4 regions of the Staphylococcus sp. 510 genome follow, and region 3 is predicted to be linked to each of the others. Evidence: riboswitches for the same ligand, from Rfam matches in the RefSeq annotation. Region 3 holds a riboswitch; each other region holds the start of a gene.
The links. A riboswitch is a leader RNA that binds a small molecule or an ion and turns the genes downstream of it on or off. The one in region 3 is predicted to bind S-adenosylmethionine.

Region 1: another riboswitch for S-adenosylmethionine. It lies ahead of metX (homoserine O-acetyltransferase MetX); the one in region 3 lies ahead of metK (methionine adenosyltransferase).
Region 2: another riboswitch for S-adenosylmethionine. It lies ahead of AC2D8K_RS03045 (methionine ABC transporter ATP-binding protein); the one in region 3 lies ahead of metK (methionine adenosyltransferase).
Region 4: another riboswitch for S-adenosylmethionine. It lies ahead of AC2D8K_RS06610 (Na+/H+ antiporter NhaC family protein); the one in region 3 lies ahead of metK (methionine adenosyltransferase).

The regions. Positions count from the first base shown of each region.
Region 1 covers NZ_JBXVVK010000014.1:14,557-22,609, reverse strand. Annotated here, with positions in the region: gene serS (serine--tRNA ligase) at 1-570, shown strand, start outside; gene AC2D8K_RS10665 (AzlC family ABC transporter permease) at 898-1,590, shown strand; gene AC2D8K_RS10660 (AzlD domain-containing protein) at 1,587-1,916, shown strand; SAM riboswitch class I at 2,019-2,124, shown strand; gene metX (homoserine O-acetyltransferase MetX) at 2,191-3,156, shown strand; gene AC2D8K_RS10650 (YybS family protein) at 3,702-4,640, shown strand; gene AC2D8K_RS10645 (DHH family phosphoesterase) at 4,655-6,622, shown strand; gene rplI (50S ribosomal protein L9) at 6,619-7,065, shown strand; gene dnaB (replicative DNA helicase) at 7,097-8,053, shown strand, end outside.
Region 2 covers NZ_JBXVVK010000003.1:7,338-15,390, reverse strand. Annotated here, with positions in the region: gene popT (polyprenyl-phosphate transporter PopT) at 1-755, shown strand, start outside; gene AC2D8K_RS03065 (CsbD family protein) at 810-980, opposite strand; gene AC2D8K_RS03060 (hypothetical protein) at 1,142-1,306, shown strand; gene AC2D8K_RS03055 (MetQ/NlpA family ABC transporter substrate-binding protein) at 1,395-2,204, opposite strand; gene AC2D8K_RS03050 (methionine ABC transporter permease) at 2,223-2,918, opposite strand; gene AC2D8K_RS03045 (methionine ABC transporter ATP-binding protein) at 2,911-3,936, opposite strand; SAM riboswitch class I at 4,027-4,129, opposite strand; gene AC2D8K_RS03040 (thioredoxin family protein) at 4,187-4,483, opposite strand; gene AC2D8K_RS03035 (toprim domain-containing protein) at 4,476-4,862, opposite strand; gene gcvH (glycine cleavage system protein GcvH) at 5,169-5,549, opposite strand; gene AC2D8K_RS03025 (arsenate reductase family protein) at 5,726-6,079, opposite strand; gene AC2D8K_RS03020 (thioredoxin family protein) at 6,220-6,543, shown strand; gene AC2D8K_RS03015 (nitroreductase family protein) at 6,652-7,191, opposite strand; gene aroD (type I 3-dehydroquinate dehydratase) at 7,269-7,985, opposite strand.
Region 3 covers NZ_JBXVVK010000009.1:112,149-120,201, reverse strand. Annotated here, with positions in the region: gene AC2D8K_RS08585 (alpha/beta hydrolase family protein) at 1-191, shown strand, start outside; gene pckA (phosphoenolpyruvate carboxykinase (ATP)) at 225-1,817, opposite strand; SAM riboswitch class I at 1,971-2,086, shown strand; gene metK (methionine adenosyltransferase) at 2,195-3,394, shown strand; gene AC2D8K_RS08570 (NERD domain-containing protein) at 3,514-4,422, shown strand; gene AC2D8K_RS08565 (aldo/keto reductase) at 4,574-5,410, shown strand; gene AC2D8K_RS08560 (fluoride efflux transporter FluC) at 5,469-5,825, opposite strand; gene crcB (fluoride efflux transporter CrcB) at 5,825-6,187, opposite strand; gene AC2D8K_RS08550 (hypothetical protein) at 6,326-6,631, opposite strand; gene AC2D8K_RS08545 (transaldolase) at 6,887-7,600, shown strand; gene AC2D8K_RS08540 (hypothetical protein) at 7,805-8,053, shown strand, end outside.
Region 4 covers NZ_JBXVVK010000007.1:16,903-24,955, reverse strand. Annotated here, with positions in the region: gene AC2D8K_RS06620 (MurR/RpiR family transcriptional regulator) at 1-145, shown strand, start outside; gene AC2D8K_RS06615 (SRPBCC family protein) at 233-745, opposite strand; gene AC2D8K_RS06610 (Na+/H+ antiporter NhaC family protein) at 945-2,240, opposite strand; SAM riboswitch class I at 2,317-2,414, opposite strand; gene AC2D8K_RS06605 (hypothetical protein) at 2,468-3,040, opposite strand; gene AC2D8K_RS06600 (SDR family oxidoreductase) at 3,288-4,169, opposite strand; gene AC2D8K_RS06595 (amidohydrolase) at 4,260-5,381, opposite strand; gene hutI (imidazolonepropionase) at 5,532-6,767, opposite strand; gene hutU (urocanate hydratase) at 6,767-8,053, opposite strand, start outside.

The sequences.
Region 1 (8,053 bases), on a different contig from region 3:
TATCGTGATGAAATCATCCAACCAGGTGTCTTACCTGAAAAATTCACTGGACAATCTGCATGTTTCCGTAGTGAAGCGGGTTCAGCTGGTAGAGATACAAGAGGTTTAATTCGTTTACACCAATTCGACAAAGTTGAAATGGTACGCTTTGAAAAACCTGAAGATTCTTGGGATGCTTTAGAAGAAATGACTACAAACGCTGAAGCAATCTTAGAAGAATTAGGATTACCATATCGTCGTGTTATCTTATGTACTGGAGACATTGGTTTCAGTGCTAGTAAAACATACGACTTAGAAGTATGGTTACCAAGCTATAACGACTACAAAGAAATCAGTTCATGTTCAAACTGTACTGACTTCCAAGCACGACGTGCCAATATCCGTTTCAAACGTGATAATGCAGCTAAACCTGAATTAGCGCATACGTTAAACGGTAGTGGTTTAGCTGTAGGTCGTACATTCGCAGCAATCGTTGAGAACTACCAAAATGAAGATGGTACAGTAACAATCCCTGAAGCCTTAGTACCATTCATGGGTGGTAAAACTCATATTCAAAAGCCAACTAAATAATTTAGATTGTTAGCGAATAAATAGCTATACAATGCGCGGTAATGAAGAGCCATCATTGCCGCGTATTTTTTATGCGAATAATCAAAAGTAAGAGGGTAGGGGAGGGTCATTAAGTAAAATTTAGATGCAAAAATAGAGGGGACGTCTAATTGTTTACGGAAAATTCTGTCATATTATAAACGCTTTAGTTGCGACGTTTTTAAACCGATGGTTGTCTTACGTCACACATACCGACGTCTAAAGTGATTGCCGTTTTCATCATTGTATATTAGACTTGAGTTTATTATTTAAACGTAAATGCATTTGGTACTAGAAAGGGGAGGCAAGATGACCCATCTCACATTTAGACAAGGTGTTAAAGAATGTATTCCAACATTATTAGGATATGCAGGTGTTGGTATTTCATTCGGTATTGTTGCTGCATCTCAAAAGTTTAGTTTATTAGAAATTATATTACTTTGTTTAATTATTTATGCTGGTGCGGCGCAATTTATTATATGTGCGTTAGTCATAGCTGGAACACCGATAACAGCGATAGTGTTGACAACGTTTATTGTTAATTCACGTATGTTTTTATTAAGTATGACGTTAGCACCTAATTTTAAGTCTTATAGTTTATGGAATCGAATTGGACTTGGTTCTTTAGTGACCGATGAAACATTTGGTGTAGCCATCACACCTTATTTAAAAGGTGAGCCAATTAACGATCGTTGGTTGCATGGTTTAAACATTACAGCATATTTGTTTTGGACCTTTTCTTGTGTAGTTGGTGCTATATTCGGCAAATATATTTCGAATCCAGAGATGTTAGGATTAGATTTTGCGATTACGGCTATGTTTGTATTTTTAGGTATTGCTCAATTTGAATCTGTTAAAAAGTCTAAGATCAACATCTATCTTGTGCTTATTCTATGTGTCATTGTGATGATGTTAACGTTAAGCTTTGTTATGCCTTCATATGTAGCGATTATTATATCTGCGGTTGTCGCTTCTACATTAGGGGTGGTGATGGACAGATGATGACAGATCAACATATGTTAATCATTATTATTCTATGTGGTATTGTTACGATTTTAGTTAGAGTGATTCCATTTATGATGATTTCACGAGTGAATTTACCTGACGTTTTGATTCGATGGTTATCCTTTATTCCAATTACACTTTTTACAGCGCTCGTCTTGGACGGTTTGATTCAACAACATGAGGGTAGTGTAGGCTATACACTCAATGTGCCATTCATTATTGCATTAATACCAACTATATTATTAGCCATCTATACGAGAAGTCTAACCTGGACGATTTTAGGTGGTATTGCATTTATCGCTCTGTTGAGATTCTTTCTATAGAAATCAAGGTCTACATATTGAATTTCGTGATGGAGTTAGTTAAAATTCAAGTAGTTAGAAAATTTAGATAATTAATGTATTTATTCAAAACTTAATCATAAAATCTTATTCAGAGAAGTTGAGGGACTTGGCCCATAGACGCTTCAGCAACCGGCTACAAAGAATACGAGTACGGTGCTAAAACCAACGAGCACTCGAATGATAAGTACTGAACCGCTTCTTACTTTTCATAGAGTAAGAAGCTTTTTTTATTTAAAGGAGGATGGATTCATATATGTCGAATTATACAGTTGATACATTAGAATTAGGCCAATTCACGACAGAGTCTGGAGAAACGATACAAAACTTAAAATTAAAATATGAACATGTAGGTTTTCCTGGACAACCATTAGCATTAGTTTGCCATGCACTAACTGGCAATCATCTTACATATGGTACAGATGAACATCCAGGTTGGTGGCGTGAAATTATTGATGGCGGATATATGCCTATTAATGATTATCAATTTTTAACATTCAACGTGATAGGGAGTCCATTTGGTTCAAGTTCAAAGCATAATGATCCACATTTTCCAGATCATTTAACATTAAGAGATATCGTACGTGCACTTGAGAAGGGGATAGAAGCACTAGGATTTAATAAAATAGATATTTTAATCGGTGGTAGTCTAGGAGGTATGCAAGCACTAGAATTACTTTATAACCGACGATTCCAAGTGGATAAAGCGGTCATACTTGCTGCTACAGATAAAACATCATCGTACAGTTGTGCCTTTAATGAGATTGCTAGACAAGCGATTCATATCGGAGGTAAAGAAGGTTTAAGTATTGCCCGACAATTAGGATTTTTAACTTATCGTTCTTCTAAAAGTTATGAGCAACGCTTCACGCCTGAAGAGGTAGTTAGTTATCAACAACATCAAGGTAATAAGTTCAAAGAATCATTTGATTTATCATGTTATTTAACACTGCTGGACGTCTTAGATAGTCATAATATTGATAGAGGTAGAGATGATGTTGATGAGGTATTTAACTCATTAGACACAAAGGTATTAACGATGGGATTCATAGATGATTTGTTGTATCCAGATGATCAAGTATTAGCGACAGGGCAACGTTTTAAATATCATCGACACTTTTTTGTACCAGATAATGTGGGGCACGATGGTTTCTTACTTAATTTTGAAGATTGGGCACCTAATTTATATCACTTTTTAAATGCGAAACATATTCGACGATAATGACTAAAACCATGTTCTAACGTTAATTTTATAAGGTTGAATATCGATTTTAAAAGTATAGTATATAAAGAGAATACAAATCGAGAAATTAAATAGGTGACTATGAGATGAAACAATTGATAATTATATTAAATGCATTGAATTATATAGTTATAGCATCATTAATAATATTCAACTTCAATAATCTATCTGAAAAGGGATTAGATATATGTAGATATTTCCTATTTATTAGTTGTGTTTTACTTATATTTTCATTAATTATGTATTTATTAACTAAGAAAGAATTTGTTTTAAAAAGTAGTTTTATTAATCTAATTAATTTAATTGCCATATTTCCAATTCTACTTTTAATAATGATTTGATTTTCATATTACTATGCTTGCTTTTAAAAGGTTTATCGTAATGAATTTTAATTAAAAATTTGTAAAAACTATAGATTATTTCACTCTAAAGTACTGCTGGAATTGACCGACATAAATATCAGTAGTACTTTATTGTTTATTTTTTTCAAAGAGGTTAAAATGGTAATTATAGTCAAAAAAAGTATGGGAGTGGCGTGTGTGTTTTCAAAAATACAACCTAAAGCAACTATTATAGGTACATTAGCATTAGTGATAGTCGCTTTAGTAACACATGTATTACCTATTCTCGGCTTAATTTTATGTTTATTTGCAACAATCCCAGGTGTCGTATTATGGAACAAATCTATTCAGTCATTTGGAATTAGTGCCTTAGTAACAGTTATAATTACAACATTATTAGGTAATACATTCGTCTTAAGTATAATGGTTTTAGTGATTTTAACGAGTTTAATCATTGGACAATTACTTAAGGAAAGAGCAACAAAAGAAAGAATTTTATATGTAACAACGGTATCTCTAAGTTTAATGACATTGATAGGATTCATGTTATTACAAGTATTTGATAAAATCCCAAGAGCAGCCGCATTAGTTAACCCTGTTAAAGAAACCGTTCATAACATGTTATTAACAAGTGGAGCAGATGCTGATTACAGACAGATGCTTGAAGAAAGTATCCGCCAAATGACGGTCCAACTCCCTAGTTATCTCATTATTATCGTTTTTCTTTTCGTTTTAATTAATCTGATCATAACATTTCCAATCCTTCGCAAATTCAAAGTAGCTACGCCAATATTCAAACCACTATTCGCTTGGCAGATGAATCGTACGCTATTAACAATCTATATTATTGATTTACTTTGTGTAATGTTTGCGACCCAACCAAGTACGTTCCAGAGTATCGTCTTAAACTTTGAAGTTGTGTTATCATTAGTGATGTACATTCAAGGGATGAGCGTGATACATTTCTTCGGAAAAGCGAAGCGACTACCGAATGTAGTAACTATCATATTAATGGTTATAGGGACATTATTAACGCCAATGACTCACATTGTAGGGTTATTAGGTGTCATCGATTTATGTATCAATTTAAAACAACTAATGAACAATAATAATAAAAAGTGATGAGAGGTGGAAGAATGAACCGTCAATCCACTAAAAAAGCTTTGCTCATACCATTTATTATAATGGTACTGACTGCTATAGCATTAGTCATCGTTTGGTTTATATTTAACCAAATCGTGGCAGGCATAGCTGCAGGAATATTACTAGTAATGATTATTGCTAGTGGATTCTTGCTAAGACAAGCTTTTATGAAAATGGACAGTTATGTGGATGGTTTAAGTGGTCATATTACAACAAGTAGTAATAAGGCGATTAAACACTTACCGATCGGGATGATTGTGTTAGATGAGAACGACCATATTGAATGGGTTAACCAATTTATGTCTGAACATTTAACAACTAATGTTATTTCAGAATCGGTAAACGAAATATTTCCTAATATCTTAAAGCAATTGGAGAAAGTTCAAGAAGTAGAAATTGAACATGAAAATTATCATTATAGAGTACGTTATTCAAGCAATGAACATTGCTTATACTTCTTCGATATTACAGATGAAGTACAAACGAACCAACTATATGAAGATTCAAAACCCATTATTGCAACATTATTCTTAGATAACTACGATGAAATTACGCAAAACATGAATGACACACAACGTTCTGAAATTAACTCAATGGTTACACGTGTAATTAGTCGTTGGGCATCAGAATATAATATTTATTTCAAACGTTATAATTCAGACCAATTCGTAGCCTATTTAAATCAAAAGATTTTAGCAGAAATCGAAGACTCAAATTTCAACATTTTAAGTCAATTACGTGAGAAAAGTGTTGGTTACCGAGCACAATTGACATTAAGTATTGGTGTCGGTGAAGGTACTGAAAATCTTATCGACTTAGGTGAATTATCACAATCAGGTCTAGATTTAGCACTAGGTCGTGGTGGTGACCAAGTCGCTATTAAAAACATGAACGGCAACGTACGTTTCTACGGTGGTAAGACTGACCCTATGGAAAAACGTACACGTGTAAGAGCACGTGTTATCTCACACGCATTAAAAGATATCTTAACCGAAGGCGATAAAGTCATCGTAATGGGACATAAACGACCTGACTTAGATGCCATTGGTGCAGCCATCGGTGTGTCTAGATTCGCTTTAATGAATAATCTAGAAGCATATGTTGTGTTGAATGAATCTGATATCGATCCAACATTACGTCGTGTCATGGATGAAATTGATAAGAAACCAGAACTTAAAGAACGATTTATTACATCTGACGATGCATGGGATATGATGACATCTAAAACAACAGTTGTTGTCGTTGATACGCATAAACCAGAAATGGTTCTAGATGAAAATGTCTTAAACAAAGCAAATCGTAAAGTGGTAATTGACCATCATAGACGTGGTGAAAGCTTTATCTCAAATCCACTACTGGTTTATATGGAACCTTATGCAAGTTCAACAGCCGAACTTGTCACAGAGTTGCTAGAATATCAACCAACTGAACAGCGTTTAACACGTCTTGAATCTACTGTTATGTATGCAGGTATTATTGTTGATACAAGAAACTTCACATTACGTACGGGTTCAAGAACGTTCGATGCCGCAAGTTATTTAAGAGCACATGGTGCAGATACCATTCTGACACAACACTTCTTAAAGGATGATGTGGATACGTACATTAACCGTTCTGAATTAATTAGAACAGTCGAAGTACAAGATAACGGTGTTGCCATTGCACATGGCTCAGATGATAAAATTTATCATCCTGTTACAGTTGCACAAGCAGCCGATGAGTTGTTAAGTTTAGAAGGTATAGAAGCTTCATATGTCGTTGCCAAACGTGAAGATAACCTAGTCGGTATCTCAGCCCGTTCATTAGGGTCAGTTAATGTTCAATTAACAATGGAAGCCCTTGGTGGCGGGGGTCACTTGACGAATGCAGCGACACAATTAAAAGGTGTCTCAGTCGAAGATGCCATTGTACAATTACAACAAGCAATAACAGAACAAATGAGTAGGAGTGAAGACGCATGAAAGTAATTTTCACACAAGATGTTAAAGGTAAAGGTAAAAAAGGCGAAGTTAAAGATGTACCAGTAGGTTATGCAAATAACTTCTTATTAAAAAATAATTACGCCGTTGAAGCTACACCTGGTAACTTAAAACAATTAGAACAACAAAATAAACGTGCTGAAGCAGACAGACAACAAGAAATTGATGATGCTAAAGCATTAAAAGAAAAATTAGCTAACATCGAAGTTGAAGTATCTGCTAAAACAGGTGAAAGCGGTAAATTATTTGGTTCAGTAAGTACGAAACAAATTGCCCAAGCCCTTAAAGATCAACATGACATTAAATTAGATAAACGTAAAATGGATTTACCACAAGGTATCCACACATTAGGTTATACAAACGTACCTGTTAAATTAGATAAAGAAGTTGAAGGTACTATTCGTGTGCATACAGTAGAACAATAAAGATGGATTGAAAATAGAGGTGTAATCAATAATGGATAGTATGTACGAGCAAAATCAAATGCCACATAGCAATGAAGCCGAACAATCTGTCTTAGGTGCCATTATTATTGATCCGGAATTAATTAATACAACTCAGGAAGTGTTACTTCCTGAGTCATTTTATAGAGGCGCCCATCAACATATTTTCCGTGCGATGATGCACTTAAATGAAGATAATAAAGAAATTGATGTAGTGACGTTAATGGATCAATTAACGACTGAAGGAAGTTTGAGTGAAGCGGGTGGCCCGCAATACCTTGCAGAATTATCTACTAATGTTCCTACAACAAGAAATGTTCAATATTATACTGATATCGTATTTAAACATGCACTTAAACGTAAGTTAATACAGACTGCAGATAGTATCGCCAATGACGGATACAATGATGAGTTAGAATTAGATACGATTTTGAGCGATGCAGAGCGACGTATTTTAGAACTATCATCTACACGTGAGAGTGATGGTTTTAAAGATATTCGAGATGTGTTAGGACAAGTGTATGAAACTGCAGAGGAACTCGATCAAAACAGTGGTCAAACACCAGGTATTCCAACAGGTTACAGAGATTTAGACCAAATGACAGCAGGTTTTAACCGAAACGACTTAATCATTTTAGCTGCACGACCATCTGTTGGTAAGACTGCCTTCGCACTTAATATTGCCCAAAAGGTAGCGACACATGAAGATTTATATACAGTAGGTATCTTCTCTCTTGAGATGGGTGCAGACCAATTAGCAACACGTATGATATGTAGTTCAGGTAACGTTGACTCAAACCGATTAAGAACGGGTACAATGACCGAAGAGGATTGGAATCGATTCACGATTGCAGTTGGTAAATTATCTCGAACTAAAATATTTATTGATGATACGCCAGGTATTCGAATCAATGACTTACGATCTAAATGTCGTCGACTTAAACAAGAACACGGTTTAGACATGATTGTG
Region 2 (8,053 bases), on a different contig from region 3:
ATGATGGTTTTATTAGTTCCATCAGCGGCTTATTTTCTAGAAGATTTTGGCCTAGTTTGAAATTTTTATTACCTATTATAATAGGAATGCTTTTAGCAATCGGTATATTAAGTAATCTATTTAACTATTTACTTAGTACACATGAAATTCCAACGATGTTCTTTTTTACTGGTTTAATCATCGGTATCATTCCTTACCTTCTTAAAGTGTCACGTTTTAAATCTACTTTCAAAGCAAAGCATTACATTGTAGTTTTGGTTGGCATCGCAATATTAGTGATTATGACTTTACTTAATGGTGGAGACAAGCACACAGGAGAAACATTATCTTTATCTACTAGTCTTATTATTAAATATTATATTGCAGGTATATGCGCTTCTAGTGCAATGCTCTTACCAGGAATCTCTGGTTCATTTATGTTACTTATATTTGGTGCTTATGGTACTGTAATGTTTGCTATATCTGAATTAGTTAAATTTAATTTCAACGCTTTACCCATACTTTTAATTGTAGGTTTAGGTATCCTAACTGGATTCTTAGTTTCAAGTAAATTAATCCAATACTTGTTACATCATCATACAACCATGACATTTGCATTAATTATAGGCTTCGTTATTGGATCTATATTTGCCGTTTATCCAGGTTTACCTCATTCCGCTTTGACATGGATCATTTCAATTGTCACTTTAATTATTGGCTTTATCGTTAGCTATGTCTTAGGACAAATAACTGCTAAAAATGAAGAACAAATATAAAAAGAAAGGCTCTCAAACACTTTGGTGTATGAGAGCCTTTTGATTATTTATTAATTATTCTTTGTTACCTTTTACTTTGTCGATAACGTTATTTACTGCTTCTTTAACTTTACCAGAAGCTTTATCTTCTTTACCTTCTTTTTCAAGGTTTTCATTATCAGTTACGTTACCTACAGTTTCTTTTACATTACCTTTTGCTTGTTCGAATTTATCTTCAGCCATGATGAATTCCTCCTAGAATTTATTTTGTAAGTTATTATGATTAATTTATACCACTATTCGTACTATATAAACATTTATTATCAAAAAATTTATATTAATTGAGTGTTTATTATGAAAATAATGCCTTTTTCATTATGTTATGCTTGCAAGAAAGGAGTGGTTTAATGTTAGTATTGATCATTCATTTATTAGCAACTTTATTAATATTAATATCTTTAATTTTAATTATTAAAAATCAATTCACTAAGCCTAATCATAATGCCATGTTACCTTCTGTACTTCTACTCATTGCTTCATTAATATTGTTATTTTATAACATATTAAAATGAGCTATTGGATAACTATGGATTGAATCAACATTTAAATATACAAAAATCCTCAAGCATTTTCGTCTTGAGGATTTTACTGTTTCAATCATTATTCTGCAGGCACAACGGCACCATCATATTTTTTATTAATGTAGTCTTTAATTTCTTTTGAACGTAAAACTTTCATTAATTCTTTAATTTTCTTATCATCTTTATGTCCATCTTTAACTGCGATTAAGTTAGCATATGGATTATCTTTAGCTTTTTCATATGCGATTGAATCTTTTTTAGGATTTAATTTTTGATCAATAGCATAGTTTGAGTTAATAATCACTGCATCTGCATCTTGTTTTTGATAGATTTTAGGCAAGAATTCTGCTGATTGTTTGTTATTAAATTTGATATCTTTTTTATTTTCAGTGATGTCACTGAATTTTGCATCTTCAATTTTAACACCTTTTTTAATTTTAATTAATCCTTCATCCACGAAGAATTTAAGGAAACGACCTTGTTCTGCAGGGTTGTTAGATACGTATACTGTTGCGCCTTTAGGTAAATCTTTTAAACTTTTATATTTTTTAGAGTAAACTGCCATTGGTTCTAATTCTACGTCACCAGCTGACTCAATTTTGTATCCTTTTTCTTTACTTTCAGTTTTTAAGTAAGGTGTGTGTTGGAAGAAGTTGGCATCTAATTCACCTTTATCTAATAATTTGTTAGGCGTTGTATAGTCATTGATTGTTTGAATATCTAATTTATAACCTTTTTTCTCTAATAATGGTTTGGCTTTTTCTAGAATTTCTGCGTGTGGTGCAGGTGAAGCTCCGACTTTAATCGTCTTGTCATCATCCTTACCTCCACATGCTGCTAATGCTACGGTTAAAGATAGTAATAATAAAATACCTAAAATTTTCTTCATTGATTTATCCCCTTTTCTTTAGCGTTTATCAATTTTATTTGTAACCCAATCACCAATAAATTGGATGATGAATACAATAATTAAGATGAAAACTGTTGAAACTAAAATAACGTCATTTTGATTTCGAGTGAAACCAGTTAAGTATGCTAAGTTACCTAAACCACCCGCACCAATAACGCCGGCAATTGCTGTAGATCCTACTAATGCAATTGCTGTTACTGTCAAGCCTGATACTAACGCCGGCATTGCTTCAGGTAGTAATACTTTTCTTACTACAGTCCAAGTATTAGCACCCATAGACCATGCTGCTTCAATTACCCCTTTATCTATTTCTTTGAAAGCAATTTCTACTAATCTAGCATAGAATGGCGCTGCACCTATGATTAAGGCAGGCAATGCACCTGTTGGACCACTTATTGTACCTAATACAACACTTGTAAATGGTATTAATAAAAGAATTAAAATGATGAACGGTATCGCTCTAAATAAGTTCACTATAAATGAAACAATTGAATAAAAAATTCTTGCAACTTTCGAATGACTCTTAGCTGATAAAAATAATAAAACACCTAAAATCAATCCAAATATAAAAGCAAATATTGTTGATACAACAGTCATATAAAGTGTTTCAACAATGGCTTGCCAAACTTCTGGCCATTGGACGTTTGGCATTGTAATCATTTCTTGGAGTATTTCTCCAACTGACTTACCCATGTCTTAACACCTCCACATTCACATGTTTCTCATGAAGATTATTTTTGAAAACTTCAAAATTTTCAGAACTTATAAAAGGTATATGGACGACTAAAAATCCTAACGTACCATTTCTTGTATTCTTAATGTCAGCTTCCAAAATGTTGACTTCAATCTGATGTGTTTTCGTAATGTACGATATAATCGGTTGAGTTGTATTTTCACCGTTAAAGTTTAATCGAACTATGTATGCATTGTTATCTAATGGTTCTAATGCATCTAATGATTCTTCAAAATCCTCATTTAAATCATCTTTTACAAATCGTCGTGTTACTTCGTGTTGTGGATTTTCAAATACCTGGCTTATTTGACCTTGTTCTATCACTCGTCCGTTTTCCATAACTGCAACTTCATCACATATTCGGCGAATGACTTGCATTTCATGCGTGATTAACACGATTGTTAAATTTTGTTGCTCACGTATTTTTAATAATAAGTCTAAAATTTCATCTGTAGTTTGAGGATCAAGTGCACTCGTTGCTTCATCACAAAGCAATACTGTCGGATCATTGGCTAATGCTCTAGCAATACCCACTCTTTGTTTTTGTCCACCAGACAACTCAGATGGATATGCATTTTCTCGACCTTTCAACCCTACAAGTTCTATTAATTCATTGGCCTTACGTTTAGCTTCTCCTCTAGATAAGCCTGCAATTTCTAGTGGGAATGTAATATTTTTAAGAACTGTTCTCGACCATAGTAAATTAAAATGTTGGAAAATCATACTTACTTTTTGGCGTTTCTTACGTAAATCTGACTTCGATAATTGACTTATATTATCTCCATCAATAATAACTTCTCCAGAAGTGGGTGCTTCTAAATTATTAAACATTCTAATTAAAGTACTCTTACCTGCTCCAGAAAAACCAATCACCCCAAAAATGGAACCGGATTGAATGTTTAAATCAACGTGATCTACAGCGAGTACGTCTTTATTTTTCGTATGATATCGTTTCACGATTTGTTTTAACTCAATCACGTTAATGCCTCCTTGTTTATAACTAATACAAATTAAAAAATGCTTCCTCAAAACTTTAGACTGTTTGAGAAAGCATTTTAAAATATCTTTCTCTCATCTTCTAAAGTTTACCTTTATGTGAATTGGCACCATTTCTATATAAGACGGTTGCCGGGCTTCGTAGGGCACATCCCTCCACCTCTCTCGATAAGAGTGTTTGCATGATTTAATTTTATTTAATCCTACCATCACGGTAGAGATTCGTCAATAATTATTTTAAATTTTCTAACAAATAAGGAACAGACCTAAATGCATACAACCTTTTCACTTCTTTATCCTTATTCATTAACATTAATACTGGTACTGACATAATTTGATGTGTTTCACTAAATTTCGGATGAAAGTTCATATCGATTTTCTTAACGGGGAGTTTCAAGATTTCATTTGCTATATCCAACATTCTTTCAGACACTTTACACGTCCCACATGTTGGCGTATACCCGAAAATAAGATGTTTTTCTTCTCCAAAATTTTCTGTCACATCGTCTATTTCTATAGATTTACTCATTCACTAAAACTAACCTTTCAGTTTTTAAATTAGGTATAAGGGATTTCTCTTTCTTGCAATTAAATCCATGTTTGGTAAGTACATGTGCTAAATAATTTTTAGGACAGTTTGCCACTTCGCAAAATGTTTTATCTACAAAAATATGTTCAGACTCACTTAAATATCGTTTGAACCATTTTCTAATTCGATCCCCTTCGTCATCTGAATCAGCTAAGACGAAAACTTGTTTACCATAAAGTGATTCTATCATATCATCGATCTTATCTATACTCATAGTACCATGCGTACAGATAATACTTACCGGTTCTGCGATGACTTGCTGCACTCGTTTTTTATCAGATTTACCTTCAACAATGATTACTTTGTTCACAATAGTCATAAGTATTCACCCTTTAAAAATCGAAAATTAACTATCACTATTCATTTCCACGAGGATTCTGCTTATAAAACATATACTGCAAAAACTTAAAATGAATTAACCATTTTATTACACTGTTAATATCATTTTTACAAATGTCATAAATGTTTTTTAATCTAAGTTCATCAAATTGTATGTACTCTTGCTTATATATTCCTTGCATTCGGGTCGCCTTTGCTTTCGCAATGGCATAAGTGTTTCCAAAATCTAAAGATTTAAAAAACACTAAAAAAACTCCTTGATACGAGATCGAGGAGTTTACTAATATTATTCGCCAATCATTTCTGAATATTGATCTGCTGATAATAATTCGTCAATTTGGCTTTCGTCGCTAATTTCTACTTTAACCATCCATGCTTTTTCATATGGTGATTCGTTTACAAATTCAGGACTATCTTCTAATTCTTCATTAACTTCAACTACTTTACCAGTAATTGGTGCATATAATTCAGATACAGTTTTTACAGATTCAACACTACCGAAAGTGTCGCCTTCGTTTAATTCATCATCAGTTTCAGGTAATTCAACGAATACGATATCACCTAACTCATTTTGAGCATATTCAGTAATACCAATTGTCGCTACATTTCCTTCAACTTTAACCCATTCGTGTTCTTTAGAGTATTTAAATTCGTTTGGTACTGCCACGATAAATCCCCTCCTAATTTTAAGTACATTTTAATGATGCCATACCCGCAATTATCAATCAACTATTATCTAAAAATTTTAAACCTTAAAATATTCGGGTTTAAAAATGTAAATTGCTATTTTTATAACTTTATTAAAATGAAAGTTCACTTTTTATAATTTGAAACAATCTACTTTTATAACCAAGTATTTTTATATTCTTCTTCTTTAAAGCCTAATGTAATCTTATCACCTAATATAGCTAACGGACGTTTCACTAACATGCCATCTGAAGCAAGTAATTCAAAACGTTCTTCGTCTGATAAGTCATTTAATTTATTTTTTAAATCTAATTCACGATATTTAGCACCGTGCGTATTAAATAATTTTTTAGTATCTACACCAGTTTTATCTACTATTTCTTTAAATTCATTTTTCGTAGGTGTATGTTGAACGATATCAATAGGTTCATAACTTACACCGTATTCATCTAAAAATTTAGCTGCTTTTTTGCAAGTTGTACAATTAGCATATTGGTAAAATTTAATCATCGATTTGCCTCCTTTATCTCTTAAATCCAATATATCATGTTATTTTAGAAAACGCTCTACTTTTTAAGCTTATTTTTTTATTTAAGTATTTCCATCCGTTATAATAAATTTACTAAACTTTTTCAAAGGAGCTTTTATAAATGGAAAGTATTAAAACAACTGAACAATTTAACAACACTGTCCAAAACGATCAACCTGTCATCGTCAAATTCGAAGCAGGCTGGTGCCCTGATTGTAAAGCAATGGATATGTGGATAGACCCTATCGTTGAAAAATATAAAGATTATGAATGGTATACTGTTAATCGTGATGAATTAGAAGATGTAACTGCTGAAAATGATGTTATGGGTATTCCAAGTATTTTAGTATTTAAAAATGGTGAAAAGTTAGCTCATTTACACTCAGCAAACGCTAAATCACCTGAACAAGTAGAATCATTCTTAGACGAAACATTCAATAAATAATATACAAAAATGGTCGAGACACTAATTAAGTATCATAAGTAACCACTTTATGGTTTATGACTTAGTTATGGTCTCGACCTTATTTGATTATAGCTCTATATAATCACTTTAATACTCTGAGATTAAATCTCTATTCTTACGTTTAGCTTTTGTCATTGGTTCTTCTAAATCGGTTAGATATAAGAATCCTGCTAAAATTTCATCATCTTCAATATTTAATGCTTTACGTATTTTAGGTTCAAAAATATATGCAGGCGATTTCCAACATGTACCGATACCCGCTTCATAAAGTAATAACATTAAATTTTGGGCAAATGCACCGAATGCAAAGTAATTTTCTCTATTTTGACGTTGTCTTGGATCAGCTTTCATAATCAACAACAACATACCGCCTAATTTCGTCACTTTATCATAATGATCTGCTCGCTTTTCAGGACTATTTGGGAAAGCAAAGCGTGTAATATCTTCACTCATATTTCCTAATCTATCTTTAGAAACATGTACAACTCGCCAAGGTTCTCTCATACCATGGTTAGGAGCATCGGTAGCTTTTTCTATAGCTTCATATAAAGCATTATCATCGATAGTCATATCGTGTTTAAACTTCTTGACGCTTCTTCTATTTGATATTGCATCTTGTAGTTCCAATCATATCGCTCCTTCTTCGTTCATTGATAATCTTTATCAATTATAAATTATATTTAGGCTTTGTTCAAATTGTCTACTTACTTATTATAGAAATCTATTTGTTTTTTCAATTCTTCTATGTGAATTTGTCCTGGAGCTTGCGGTTCATTTAAGCAACCATAGGATACAGTACCACCAAATACGCCCTGTGCCGTGCGACTAACTATGCCAATATCAGACATTGCTATGCCAATAATATGTTGATTTAAAGCATCAGCAGAGTCTTTGACCGCTTCTAATAGATGTAATACATCTTTTTCGTCATTTGGCATGACAGCCACTTTTAAATAGTCTGCTTCAAATTGATGCATTTTATAATAAGTGAATTTTAATTCTTCTAATGACGGTGTTTCATTAAAATTATGATGTGATAGTACCACTTGAATGCCTTTTTGATGTGCCTTATTTATGAATGATAAATAAGTATTTTTATCTTTTTTGTCATCCCATTCAATGTCTAACATCTCATATCCTGATTCATTAATAAGCTTTTGAATCACATTTTGATATTCCATTTCATTCACATGACCCTTACCTCCTTGGGAATTAGATCTATATGTGATTAATACTTTAAATTCAAATGGCAATTCCTTTAACTCATTGATAACTTGTTTAACTCCTGTAACATCAGTCCATTGATCTATCCTTAATTCAATAATATCAATACTATCTTGATAGAACTCTAAATCTTTAAACAAATCACTTATCGTTGCATCTTCAGGCGCAATCGTTACGGCTATATCTACCTTGCTCATATCAATCCCTCATTTCATTCAATACATCATTTATTGTTTATTATTTTAAACCAAATCATATCAAACCG
Region 3 (8,053 bases):
ATGGTGGTAAAGATAAACAGGTAGGTATTCATCAAGCTTATTATCTAGAACGACAATTGAAAGATATTGGTGCACCTTATGATACATGTTATCAAATGGAAGAAGGACATGTACCTCGACCATTTGCTTTGCAAGAAACTTTAACGTATATACATAAATGGATGACTCAAATAGAAACAAACAAAAAATAGCGCAGCAGATTTAAATCTGCCGCGCTTTTACTTTTATTTATTGAAAGCACCTTTGTCAGAAATATGTTCCACTTCAGGGCCGAATTTTTTGAAGTTATCTTCAAATCGTTGGATAAGATCATTTGCTTGTGCTTTATATTTTTCAGCGTCGCTCCAAGCATTAATAGGATTTAAAATAGTTTTTGGTACATCTTCGATTTCAACTGGAATATTTAAACCAAATGTTGAGTCTTTTGTAAACTCTGCATCTTTTAATTTACCTGAGATAGCTTGGTTAACCATTTGACGTGTATAGTGTAAACTAATTCTTCTACCAACACCATATTTTCCGCCAGTCCATCCAGTGTTAACTAAATACACATCAACATCATGTTTATCAATTAATTCACCTAATAGGTCTGCATAAACAGTTGGATGAAGTGGTAAGAATGGTGCGCCGAAACAAGTAGAGAATGATGGTTCTGGTTCAGTTACACCACGTTCAGTACCTGCTAATTTAGACGTGAATCCACTTAAGAAATGATACATTGCTTGATCTTTAGTTAATTTTGAAATTGGAGGAATCACACCAAATGCATCTGCAGTTAAAAAGATAATCGTATTAGGATGTGCTGCTTTTGAAGGTAATACAATATTATCAATATGATGAATAGGGTATGCCGCTCTTGTATTTTCAGTGAATTTATTATCATCGAAATCAACAGTACCATCTTCTTTAACGACTGTGTTTTCTAGGATAGTGCCGTATTCAATAGCATCATAAATTTGTGGTTCTTTTTCTTTTGAAAGATTGATCGCTTTTGCGTAGCAACCACCTTCAATGTTGAACACACCATTTTTATTCCAACCATGTTCATCGTCACCGATTAATTTTCTTTCAGGATCAGCTGATAACGTTGTTTTACCTGTACCTGATAACCCAAAGAATAATGCGACATCGCCTTTTTCTCCTACGTTAGCAGAGCAATGCATACTCATAATATCTTGCATAGGTAATAAGTAGTTCATTACTGAGAAGATACCTTTTTTCATTTCACCAGCGTATTCTGTGCCACCGATTAAAATAACCTTATGCTTAAATGATACAATGACAAACGTTTCAGTTTTCGTACCATCAACTTCAGGATCAGCTTTAAAATGTGGTGCTGATACAATTGTAAAGTTAGGTTTGATTGATTTTGCTTCTTCTTTAGATTCAGGACGAATGAACATATTATGTGCAAATAAATTATGCCATGCTAATTCGTTAATGACAGTTAATTTTAAACGTGAATCTTTATCACTACCTGCGTAGCCGTTAAACACATATAGTTCATCTTTTTTACCTAAGTAATCTAATACTTTATTATAAAGTTTTAAGAATGTTTCTTCATCGATAGGTTGATTGACGTCTCCCCAATCTACATTATCTCTATATGAAGGTTCAGTAACGATAAACTTATCTTTTGGTGAGCGACCAGTATATTTACCAGTGCTTGCGTTAATAGCGCCTAATTCAGTAAGTTCACCTTCATTATTATCTAAGATCTTATTGTAAAGTTGAGTTGTTGATAGTTGAAACTTCGTTGATGGTTTTTCTAATAATTGTTTAATTTTTGTCGTTTCAGAGTATGTATCAATCGACATACTTAATCCCTCCAGATAGTTATAATGTAAGCCTTTACATTTCAATAGTATAACATATCAATTTAATTAATCCACCGTAAATTATTACTAAAATAACTTAAATCATAAATTGACATTAATTCTCTTATTAGGTAGTATTAATTTTAACGGATTCTCTTATCCTGAGTGGTGGAGGGACATGGACCCAATGAAACCCAGCAACCTCTTTTTACATATAAAAAGAAAGGTGCCAAACCGTTTGCAGACACATAATGTCTGAACGATAAGAGCGAATGGACGTATAAGAGCCTTCACTCTATCTAGGTAGTAGTAGAAGGCTCTTTTATTTAGCTCATATAAAAGAGAATTATCGTAATATATTTTAAAAGGAGCAAAACATGACTAACAATAAACGATTATTTACTTCAGAATCAGTAACTGAAGGACATCCAGATAAAATTGCTGATCAGGTATCTGATGCAATCTTAGACGAAATTCTTAAAGACGACCCTAATGCACGTGTCGCTTGTGAGACAACAGTGACAACCGGAATGGCATTAATTTCAGGTGAAATTTCAACAACGACATATGTTGACATTCCAAAAGTAGTAAGAGAGACAATTAAAGATATTGGTTATACACGTGCCAAATATGGTTATGATTCACAAACAATGGCGGTTTTAACTGCAATTGATGAACAATCACCAGATATCGCTCAAGGTGTTGATACAGCATTAGAATACCGTGATGATATTTCTGAAGAAGAAATTGAAGCAACTGGTGCAGGTGACCAAGGATTAATGTTTGGTTATGCTACAAACGAAACAGATACTTATATGCCGTTACCTATTTTCTTATCTCATCAATTAGCGAAACGTCTATCAGATGTACGTAAAGATGACATTATAGATTATTTACGTCCAGATGGTAAGGTTCAAGTCACTGTAGAATATGATGAAAATGATAAACCTAAACACATTGATACTATTGTTGTATCAACACAACACGCTGAAGATAAATCGTTAGAAGAAATTCAAAACGATATTAAAAAACATGTCATTTATCCAACTGTTCCAGAATCATTAATGGATGATAAGACGAAATTCTATATTAATCCTACAGGACGTTTTGTAATCGGTGGACCACAAGGGGATGCTGGATTAACAGGACGTAAGATTATTGTAGATACGTACGGAGGTTATGCACGCCATGGTGGTGGTTGCTTCAGTGGTAAGGATCCAACTAAAGTAGACCGTTCTGCTGCTTATGCTGCAAGATATGTAGCGAAGAATATTGTTGCTGCAGAATTAGCTGAACAATGTGAAGTACAACTTGCTTATGCTATTGGTGTAGCTGAACCAGTATCTATAGCTATTGATACGTTCGGGACAGGTAAAGTGTCTGAGTCTGAATTAGTAGAAGCAGTTAGAGCAAACTTTGATTTAAGACCAGCTGGTATCATTAAAATGTTAGATTTAAAACAACCTATTTATAAACAAACTGCTGCATACGGTCATTTTGGACGTACTGACATATTATTACCATGGGAAAAATTGGATAAAGTCAACGTTTTAAAAGATACGATTAACAAGGCTTAAACAAAATAGCATGTGAGATGTTTGAAATATAATAAGATAAATTGCGACAAGATGTCGAAAATGTCTTGATTATGTTTTATAATTAATTGTATTGATCATATAAAAGGAGCGTTGATGTGATGAGTTTATCTTCACCTATTGGTATAGGGTTAATTGTTGCAGTAGTTATTGCAATTATCTTTTTTGTACTATTTTTAATTGCATTAAATAGTAAGAAAAAGATTAAGCAACAAACAGAAGAAGAATACCAACAAAAAGAACAAAGTATAAAGGCATCTCATGAAGAAGCTTTGGAAAAAGAACGTATTGAGAATAAAAAGACAGTTACGAAACAAAAAGAAGATTATGAAGCTACAGTAAATAGTAAAGAAAGAGAAATTGATGCATTAAAGCTATTTTCTAAAAACCATAGTGAATATGTAACTGATATGCGATTAATTGGTATTCGTGAGCGTTTAGTCAATGAAAAACGTATTCGTCCTGAAGATATGCATATCATGGCTAATATTTTCTTACCGACAAATGAATTAAATAAGATTGAAAGAATTAGTCATCTCGTTCTTACACGTACTGGATTATATATTATTGATTCTCAATTATTAAAAGGTCATGTATATAATGGTATTAGTGGCGCTCAATTTTCTGAGCTACCAACAATGGAACAAGTATTTAATACGTTGGAATTAGATAAAGGAACGCCTCAAACATTAGTACTTGATCAAAATAGTGACGAAAAATCATTATCATTTATAAACTATTCAGATGAGATTCAACAAATACAGAATGTAGCTGGTGACTTACAAAGTAAATTAAATACTAAGTATACACCAACATCTATTCTTTACTTTAACCCTAAAAATGAAGGGGATGTTACTATTTCTAATTATGCTCAAAATAGTAATGTCAAAGTATTAGTTGGACCTGAACAACTAGATGAATTCTTTAACAAATTTGTATTCCATGGACGTATTCAATATAATGTCGATGATTTACAACAAATCATGGAACAAATCGAATCATTTAATTAAATATCAACGAAGCTAGTAGGGATTTTATCTCTACTAGCTTTTTTAGTTTTGAGCACAGATATTGAAATTTATATGACTTATGTTTAATCTGAGTTTTATCTACTTTCATAGGGTATAGAATATTGAAATTGTATTTAAGGAGTGGGAATGTATGGATAATATTAAATTTTATAATGGTCATACGATGCCGAAAGTTGGTCTAGGTACATTTAGAGTTGAAAATAATGATGATTGTACAAAAGCTGTTAAATACGCAATTGAAAATGGATATAGAAGTATCGATACAGCAAAGGTATATGGTAATGAAGAAAAGGTAGGACAAGGTATTAAAGAAGGGCTTGAATCTGCAGGCTTAAAACGTGAGGATTTATTTATTACCTCAAAATTATGGTTAGAAGATTATGGTAGAGAAAATGTTGAACAAGCCTACGAAAATAGTTTGAAAAGGTTAGATTTAGATTATCTAGATTTGTATTTAATGCATTGGCCGGGTATGAATGAAGCCCTAATGATAGATACATGGCAAGGTATGGAAGATTTATATAAACAAGAGCGTGTTAAAAATATTGGAGTGAGTAACTTTAATGTAGATCATTTTGAAGCGTTACTAGCTCAAGTATCTATTAAGCCTGTAATTAACCAAGTTGAGTTCCATCCATACTTAACTCAAAAAGAGTTGAGACAATATTTAGATGTTCAAAATATTGTGATGGAATCTTGGTCACCATTAATGAACGCGCAAATATTAGATGATGAAGTAGTTAATCAAGTAGCACAAGAAGTTGGGCAAACGCCAGCACAAGTGATTATTAGATGGAACTATCAACATCAAGTAGTCACAATTCCTAAATCAGTAACACCTCACCGTATTGACGAAAATCTAAATATATTAGATTTTGAATTAAATGATGACCAAATGAAAAAATTAGATGACCTAAATCAAAATAAAAGAATTGGGCCAGACCCTTCAGAATTTAATGGGAAATAATATGACAAAACCACGTCCTCAATCGAACAGGGGACGTGGTTTTAATGAATATCATTAGTTATTGAAATAAATGATATGCAAAATAGCAACTTGCAAAGGCACCAACAAATTGCAAGAGCGTATAAATAATAAAAGGTATAGGCTTAAATTGAGGTGATACCATGCCTACAAGTTCATTAGATAAGGTTGAAAATGTTGTTAACCCGCCTAAAATACCTGTGATGAAGAATGGATTCATCCATTTGATGTGAAGTGATAAGCCTGATATGGCACCAATTAACATACATCCAACAATATTAACTATCAAAGTGCCAACAGGTAATCTGGTATTAAAGTGATTGAAGTAATTTGATATCAACGCACGACTCATCGCACCAATACCGCCGCCCAGCATAACTAATACCATTGTCATTATCATATCTGCTCACCTAATTTCTTGCCTAATAAACATAAAAGGATACATAGGATGTAACTAATCAAATCATAAAAGATTAATAACGCCCATTGTTGCTGATTAAACATTTGAACGAGTTCGAATTGAAATGTAGAAAAAGTAGTCAATGCTCCCATGAATCCAGTAGTGACAGCTTTTTTTAATAAAGGATTATTGTTAAATAACTTAATAGTTAAAGCCGACAAAAAACCCATAAAAAAGCCACCTATTAAATTGACACTTAATGTGCCTATAGGTATGTCATGTCCATGATTAAAGAAAGAAAACAGATATCTCATTAATGCACCAAAGGCGCCACCAATAAAAATAAATAAATATTGCATTTTTTTAATCCCTTCAATTTGGTCAGTCACAAAATATATAATTCTATATCTAGAATGATTGGATTTCATATATAAAACTAAATCAACCAATTCTCATGGAAAAGGTTGATTTGTATACGTCCACATTACATAAATACTTTAAAAAAGGAAACCATATGTATGTAATGAAGATAAAATATGAATGATAATCACAATGAAAATAAGAATAGGCAATAACTTACTACCAATTCTTATCCAATCTTGTTTTTCACGCGCGTGTTTGATAGATTTATCTGCAAATATCACAGAAGCAATCAAAATAATGACATTGATCACACTACATGCGATGACCAATTTAACGAATGAACCTAAAACACTATTCAGAAATGGGTTGTTTGTATTAAAGAAAAAGCTTATCGCTAATAGTAGTAATGTAATATAAAAGTAAATTTTAGATTTTGACATGCGCATCCTCCTAGATGGTTATCATTACAATATACTACCATTTTTTAGGATATGAGAATAGTATAAATTAATATAAAAAATATGGTGAAATATGAAATCCTATGATATAGGCAAATAATTCGCTTACATTTCAAAAGCATGTTATAAATTATTTATAAATCATTAATGATGTTAAGTTAAATAATCAAGCTTACATACTTAAATAATGTGACCATTGATGTTTAAGCAATGTTATCGGTTAAGGAGGAATTCGTAATGAGACAATTAAATGTAGAGGTATTTGCTGATGGTGCAGATATCGAAGAAATGAAAGCTGCATACAAAAATAAACAAGTAGATGGATTTACGACTAATCCAAGTTTAATGGCAAAAGCTGGTGTAACAGATTATAAAGCATTTGCTGAAGAAGCAGTGAGAGAAATTCCTGATGCTTCAATTTCATTTGAAGTATTCGCAGATGATTTAGAAACAATGGAAAAAGAAGCTGAAATCTTAAAACAATATGGTGACAATGTATTTGTTAAAATTCCTATTGTTACAACGGATGGTACTTCTACCATTCCATTAATTAAAGCTTTATCAGCTAAACAAGTAAGACTAAATGTTACTGCTGTTTATACGATTGAACAAGTTAAAGAAATTACTGAAGCTGTAACAGAAGGTGTACCAACATATGTATCTGTATTCGCTGGTCGTATCGCCGACACTGGTGTAGATCCATTACCATTAATGAAAGAAGCCGTCGAAATTACACATAGTAAAAAAGGCGTTAAATTATTATGGGCTAGTTGCCGTGAATTATTTAATGTAATTCAAGCTGATGAAATTGGTGCAGATATCATTACATGTCCTGCGGATGTTGTTAAGAAGGTCAATAATAATTTAGGTAGAGATGTAGAAGAACTATCTATTGATACTGTTAAAGGTTTTGCTAAAGATATTCAAAGTTCAGGATTATCTATTTTATAAGCAATCATTAAAGTGATATCGAAGCTGAAGTATAAGATATTGAAGTAGCCAATCGCCCGTACATGTTTTCAAATTTTATTTTAAGATAACAATGTACGATGGATTGGCTTTTCTTATTAATAAATTTAATTTTGAATTGATTGATGGTTCAAAGTCATCTATGATATATAAATAACCAATTAGAGTAGAGGTGCAATTCTAGCTATGGATAAAAATACATTTAGTGCTAGAGTAAAAAAGCAATTATGGTTCTTAAATAAAACAGAAAAAGATCAACTTAATCAAGAATTGAACCAATTGAATGAACATGACACGGATGTTTTAAATAAACCTGTCAAATTTTCAAATCAATTTTTAAGAACACATGTCTTTCAACAAAAAATGATTAGTTCATTCAGTCTTGTATTATTATTGATGGGAATCGTTTTTACATATGTGATATTACTAGGTGGC
Region 4 (8,053 bases), on a different contig from region 3:
AGCAAATTATAATGTGTATGTATCTAGTAATACATTCTATTTAAATGATGGCACTGATTATTCAAGTTTTATTAGTTATCATATTTTCTTTGAAACACTACTCAGAAAATATAATGAACGGAAAGAAAAAGGTGAACTCAAATAATCATTTTGTCTATAAAGATAAAAAGCCAGTAAATGAACTTTCTTAAATTCATTTACTGGCTTATATATTACTATTGATTAATTCAAATTAATTATTTTTCTGTTCTTCAATTTCTTCTAATACTGCATTCATTTTGTCAAACATAAGTTCAAATCCATGCGCAGTTGAATCATGGTATTCTTTCTTTTTCTGTTTGTATTCAAGATTGGTTAATCTTCTTTCACGTTCCATATATGATTGATAATAGAAGAACATTTGGGTGCCACCTGATTCACGTTCGAAGAATTCTACTTCTATAATATCCTCCTCGTTACTTAAGCCTGGCATACCTATTGTCATTTTAATAAATTCATCCATGACTAATTCTTCGTATGTACCTTCGATAATATTTTGTTTACCATTTCTACTATCAACGATACGATACTTACCACCTTCTTGGACATCAGCTTCAAATGATTTATTCGTACGTTTCGACGTCATAAACCATTGTTTGAGAATATCTTCTTTCGTCCAAGCTTCATAAATTGTTTCTGGTGAATATTTTAATAAACGTTCAATATCAATTTCTACATATTCATTTTCCACATTATACTTTGCCACTTTCAGTCACCTACTTTCACTCTTAATACTATTTTAACGTATTTGTTCAAACTTCCAAACATTTATACATTAAAAAAGATTGCGCTTCTACACATTTAGTCTAGTTTACCATTAAAACGCTGACTTGAAACATTTTCTCTGTACTGTTCTATTTATCAATTAAAAAACCGAGACTAAATCGTCTCAGTTTATAATCGTTTTATGCTTTGTTTTTTAATTTTGGATAACCAATTAAAATAGCAATCAATCCGCATACACCAAGCATGATAGGATAAATACTATAAGGAACGAGTAAGAATGGTGAGATGCCCGCTACTCCTGCAGCTGAAATCACTTGAGGACTATATGGTAATAAGCCTTGGAAACACCCACCAAATATATCTAAAATACTAGCTGATTTACGTGGATCAACATCATATTCATCTGCAATATTTTTAGCTAATGGTCCTGACATAATGATTGAAATAGTATTATTAGCTGTTGCAATATCTGCCACACTTACTAAACTGGCAATGCCTATTTCAGCTCCTCGTTTAGATTTCACGCGACCTCTGACTACATTTAACAACCAATCTATACCGCCATTATGTTGAATAAGTCCTACTAAACCACCAATTAATAAGGCAATCATAGCAATATCTTCCATACCTATAATTCCTTTAGATACAGCACTTAGTAATCCTTTCCAACCAAATGAGCCATCAATAAGGCCAATGACTCCAGATAAAACTGTCCCACCAATAAGGACGATAATCACATTGACACCAACTAGCGCTAGTATCAACACCAATAAATACGGAATGACTTTAACTAATTGGAAATCATAACTTTTAGAATGATCCATGGAAATTCCATTTGTTAGGAAAAATAGTACAACTATGGTTAATATCGCACCTGGCAAAACAATTCTAAAGTTTACTTTAAATTTATCTTTCATCTTCGTATGTTGTGTACGTACAGCCGCTATCGTAGTATCAGAAATCATAGAAAGATTATCTCCAAACATAGCGCCACCAACAACTGTAGCCATAGCTAAAGCTGCAGATACATCTGTAGCTTGTGCAAATCCAAATCCTACTGGTGCAATAGCTGCTACTGTGCCTACTGATGTTCCCATTGAAATAGAAACAAACATACAAATGATAAATAAACCTACTATAATTAAATTTTCAGGGATGAGAGACAATCCCAAATTTACAGTAGAAGTCACACCACCCATTTTCTCTGTAGTCGTAGAAAATGCGCCTGCTAAAATAAAGATAAGCATCATTAAAATAATATTTGAATGACCTGCACCTTTAGTAAACACTTCAACTTTAGTGGCAAATTTTTCTTTGCGATTCATCAACAAAGCAACGATTACTGTAATCGTTATCGCAACATTTAACGGCATCGTCGTGAAATCACCCGAGATGATACCTACACCTAAAAATAACAACATAAATAATAATAACGGAAATAACGCCCAAGCATTACCCTTTTTAGTTTCTTTCATCATTAGACCTACTTCCTTACAAAAAATACCTCTCTTCTTTATGATAAAGAAAAGAGGTCCATCTACAACGATTATCCCCTTATCTTCAAACCTAGATAGGTTACTGGAATTGGCACATGATTCAATGTTGCCGAAGCTTCATAGGGCCAGTCCCTCCACTTCTCTTGATAAGTGATTCATATTTAACGTTTACGTTACAAGATAATTCCTATGACGTCAATCATAAATTAAAACTTCGTCGTAAAATATTTTTCATAAATAATTAATGCAACAGCAACTACGAATAACATTGCAATAGCTATACCAAAGGCGACCCACCATTTTAAATAAAGTGATACCATCATTAAAATAATAGAAATGGTTGTCATACTAATCATCAGTATTTTAAATTGTCGTTCACGTTGTTGAGAGATCACTTTATAATCTCGATGGTTTTTCCTTTGCGTATCATCATCAATTTGTAATTTAGTTTCTATATAAAAAACAAACGTCATAGTTACCAATACAATTAAGAAAGTAATCCATGTATAATTTTGTTGAAATAATATCATCATAAAAAATACAATCCATAAACAACCGATAATAATACCTAATAACCGGTCGATTGTTTTATTAATCCATATGATATGATTTTTAATATTTTTATTAACAAAATACAGATTTTTTAATGCATTGGTAAGCGCAAATAAAAGTATTAAAATGATTAAAAACCATTGATTCGTAGTAAATAACGAAAATACAACTATAGCGATTATACCTATTATGAACGGAGCAATCCTTATAAACGTATCTTTCACCATGTTATTACCTCCTTTAGATATAAGATTTCTATTGCAATTTGTCGTATAAATTACCTATCCCTTAGATATATCTGTATTCTTTAATTAAATTCCATTCATTAAAAAGGTTAATAATTTTATATTTTTATTTTACATTAAACATATTTTTATTCCAAATTCATAATAAAATTGGATATAGTTATCATATAATTTGTCACAAAAAAATGGTCGATAAAGTATTAACACTTTATCGACCAACTGCTATTCATTAGTTAATTTGAATGCCGCCTGTCACACCGAAGACTTGTCCGGTTGTATAACTTGATTCTTCAGATGCTAAAAGTACATATGTTCCTGATAGTTCAACAGGTTGACCTGCACGGCCAAGTGGTGTATTTTTACCGAATTTCGGAATATTACGTTGTGGTTGTCCACCAGTAATTTGTAAAGGTGACCAAAATGGTCCTGGTGCCACACAATTGACACGAATACCTTTTGCGCCAAGCTCTTCTGATAAACTTTTCGTCAATGAGATAATGGCAGCTTTTGAGGCGGCATAGTCGTGTAAGATAGGGCTTGGATTATATCCTTGAACAGATGACGTTGTAGTAATTGATGCCCCAGGTTGTAAATACTCTAATGCTTTTTGTACTGTCCAAAATATTGGATATACATTGGTTTCAAATGTCTCTTTAAATGATTGAGTATCAAATCCTCGAATATCATCATGGTATTGTTGATGTCCAGCGACTAATGTTACATTATCAAGTCCACCAAGCTGTTGATGTGCTTCTTCGACCATGTCATAGTTAAATTGTTCATCACGTATATCACCAGGTATTAGCACTGCTTTTTGTCCCGCTTCTTCAATCACTTGTTTAACGTCTTGTGCGTCTTTGTCTTCACTTGGAAGATAATTAATCGCAACATCTGCGCCTTCTTTAGCATAAGCAATAGCTGCTGCGCGTCCAATGGCAGAATCGCCACCTGTGACTAACATTTTATATCCTTTTAATCGCCCGTGTCCGACGTATGATGTCTCACCGCAATCTGGTTCAGGCGTTAATTGACTTTGCAAGCCTGGAAGTGGCTGCTCTTGTTTTTCATAGTCTGTTGATTTGAATTTATTTCTAGGATCTTGTGCTGACATTTTAAATTCATCTCCTCAATTTGTATATGTTGTCATATACCCAAGGTTATCCAGATGTTAATCATATTATCTTTATACAATGTATAGTGACTATTGATTCAGAAGACGTTTCGCCAGTGTCACAAAATAAGTTGGCACTTTTTCTAAAATACGCTCATCTGGATCATATAAAGGATGATGTAAGTCATACTCACTATTAGATCCTATGAATGCAAATACACCAGGATACGTTTCTGTATAACCTGAAAAGTCTTCACCAATCGTTAATGGTAAATCCATCATTGAGACATGATAACCGATATCTTTTGCTACTTCTATCGCCATATCAGTTAATTCATCATCATTAATTACTGTTCCAGGAAGTCGTGTATATCGGCAATCTACCTGTATATTAAATGTTCGTGCTAAACCATCAGCAATATCATTCATTCGTTGTTTGATATATGCTCTATGTTCTGGTTTAAATGAACGGACAGTCCCTTGTACATAGGCTTGATCGGCAATGACATTCCATGTATTTCCACATGAAATTTCACCAATAGTAACAACTGCATTATCAAAAGCAGATAAATTTCTACTTACAATCGTTTGTAAACTATTAATCAGTTGACCTAAAGCAACGGTTGGGTCATTACCCTGTTCTGGTTTAGCAGCATGTGCCCCTTTTCCTTTAATCTCAAATTCGAAGCGATCTACAGCAGACGTAATAGGCCCTTTCTTTATAGCAAAGTCACCAATGTCCATCGTTGGATAATTATGGAATCCTAATACTGCTTTCACACCATCTAATGCCCCTGTATCTACTACCTTTTTAGCTCCATGACCTAGCTCTTCAGCCGCTTGGAATATGATTCTCACTCGACCATTTAATTCACTCTCTTGGGCTTTCAATTGTGTTGCAACCCCTAATATACTTGCCATATGAATATCATGACCACATGCATGCATGACACCTTGATTGGTTGATGTAAATTCATGTTCAACTTGCTCATTGATAGGTAGTGCGTCTATATCAGTTCTAATCGCAATCATTTGGTCCCCTTGTCCAATTTCTGCAACTAATCCTGTATCTAACGGTAAATCTAAAATTTTTATATCATGTGCTTCTAATATACGTTTAAGTCGTTGCGTAGTTTCATATTCTTTCTCTGATATTTCAGGGAATTGGTGAAATGTACGTCGCCAATTCACGTAATCTGTATAACCAGTCATTGATATCTCCATCCCTTTCAACCTAAAACTATTTTTCTATATATACTAACATAATTGTCAAACTTTTCTAAAAATATATTTTTTCCTTTTATTATAAACAAAAAACCGTACCGACAACGTCGGCACGGTCATATCAATGAACACTTTGTCCTAGTCTAATGAAAATTCATTATCCACAATGACTCTACCATCTTTAATCACTTTTTGAGCATGGTTAATACCAAAGTGATAAGGAATATATTCATGGTTCGGCGCATTCCAAATAACAATGTTAGCTTTGTCACCTTCATTGATTGTACCTGCGTCTAAATCAATTGCTTTTGCTGCATTAACTGTTACAGCATTCCAAACTTCATTTGGTGAAAGTTTTAATTTTAATGCGGCTATTGCCATTGCCAATTGTAAGTTATTAGTTACGCTACTACCAGGATTGTAGTCAGTTGCAATAGCGATAGCCCCATCATTATCTAACATGCCTCTTGCATCTGCATAATCGTTTTTATCTAAATAGAATGTCGTAGCTGGTAATAATACGGCTACTGTGTCACTATTTTTTAATTTAGCTTTACCTTCTGCACTTGAAGCAACAAGATGATCAGCAGAAATTGCATTTTCATCAATAGCTAACTCTAGACCACCAAGTGGATCAATTTCATCTGCATGAATTTTAACTTTAAATCCTGCCTCTTTCGCTTTTTGCATATAATGTCTAGATTCTTCAACTGAGAATACACCTGTTTCACAGAAGATATCTGCAAAGTCTGCATATTCTTTAACTTCTGGTAAAAGTTCAATCATCTCATTTAAGAACGCCTCATTAGACTCTGCTTCTTCTGGAACCGCATGTGGTCCTAGGAAGGTGTGTCTCATATCTAAACCGTATTTCTCTGCTAAACGATTAGATACTCTTAATTGTTTCAATTCATTTTCTTTATCTAGACCATAACCACTTTTACTTTCAACACCTAAAACACCATGTTGAATCATTGTTAGTAAATCGTGTTCAGCTTTTTTGAATAAATCTTCTTCACTTATGTCACGTGTGGCTTTAACTGTTGATAAAATACCGCCACCTGACTCTAATATTTCTAAATAAGATTTACCTTGACGTTTCAATGACATTTCATGTTCTCTTGAGCCACCGAAAACTAAGTGCGTGTGTGCATCAATCAATGATGGTGACACAACTTTACCTGTTGCATCAATCACTTGTTCAGCATCATATTTATCAGTATGTGGTCCTGAATATACAATTTTGCCATCGTTCACAACGACCGTACCATTTTCAATCACATCTAGTTGATCAAGTTCTGCACCTTTTAAAGGACGATCAGTTGATTTTGGTAAAATAAGCTCTTTAATGTTTTGAATAATTAAATCGTTCATTATTTATCACCTGCTTCATCAATCATTGGAATTTTGATGCCTTTATCTTTTGCCGTTTGAATGGCGATGTCATAACCAGCATCAACGTGTCTTACTACTCCCATACCCGGATCTGTAGTTAATACACGTCCTAATCGACGATCTGCACGTTCTGAACCATCTGCAACAACAACCATACCAGCATGTAATGAATAACCCATACCTACGCCACCGCCATGGTGGAATGAAATCCAAGAGCCACCTGCTGCTGTATTAATTAATGCATTAAGTACAGCCCAGTCACCTACTGCATCACTTCCGTCACGCATACCTTCTGTTTCACGGTTTGGACTTGCTACTGAACCTGAATCTAAATGATCTCGTCCGATAACAATCGGTGCAGAAATTTCACCATCACGCACTAATTTATTAAGTGCTAGACCCATTTTGGCACGTTCTTCATAGCCTAGCCATGCAATTCTTGATGGTAAACCTTGGTAAGAAATTTTTTCTTCTGCAAGATCTAACCAACGAATTAATTTTTCATTATCTGGGAATAACTTTCTCATTTCTTCATCTGCACGTTCAATATCTTTTGGATCACCACTTAACGCTGCAAAGCGGAATGGACCTTTTCCTTCACAGAATAATGGTCTAATATATGCCGGCACAAATCCTGGGAAATCAAATGCATTTTTCACACCGTTGTTATATGCAACTTGACGGATATTGTTACCATAATCAAACGCAACAGCACCTTGTTTTTGGAATTCAAGCATTAATTCAACATGTTTGGCCATTGAATCTTGAGATAATTCTACATATTTTTTCGGATCTTCTTTACGTAGTTTTTTAGCTTCTTCAACTGAGTAACCTTGTGGGACATAACCGTTTAATGGGTCATGTGCACTTGTTTGGTCAGTAATAATATCAATCTTAAATCCTTTGTCTAAAATAGCTTTGTGAATGTCTACTGCATTACCTACTAATCCAATAGATAAAGCTTCCCCTTTTTGTCTAGCGTCTTCAGCTAATTTTAATGCTTCATCTAAATCGTTAGTTTTGATATCGCAATATTTTGTTTCGACACGTTTATCAACACGACTTTCGTCGACATCTACACAAATAGCTACACCATTATTCATAGTCACAGCAAGTGGTTGTGCACCGCCCATACCACCTAATCCAGCAGTAAGTGTTACTGTACCAGTTAAATCACTTTGATATTCTTGATTACCAAGTTCAGCAAATGTTTCATAAGTACCTTGAACGATACCTTGTGAACCAATATAAATCCAACTACCTGC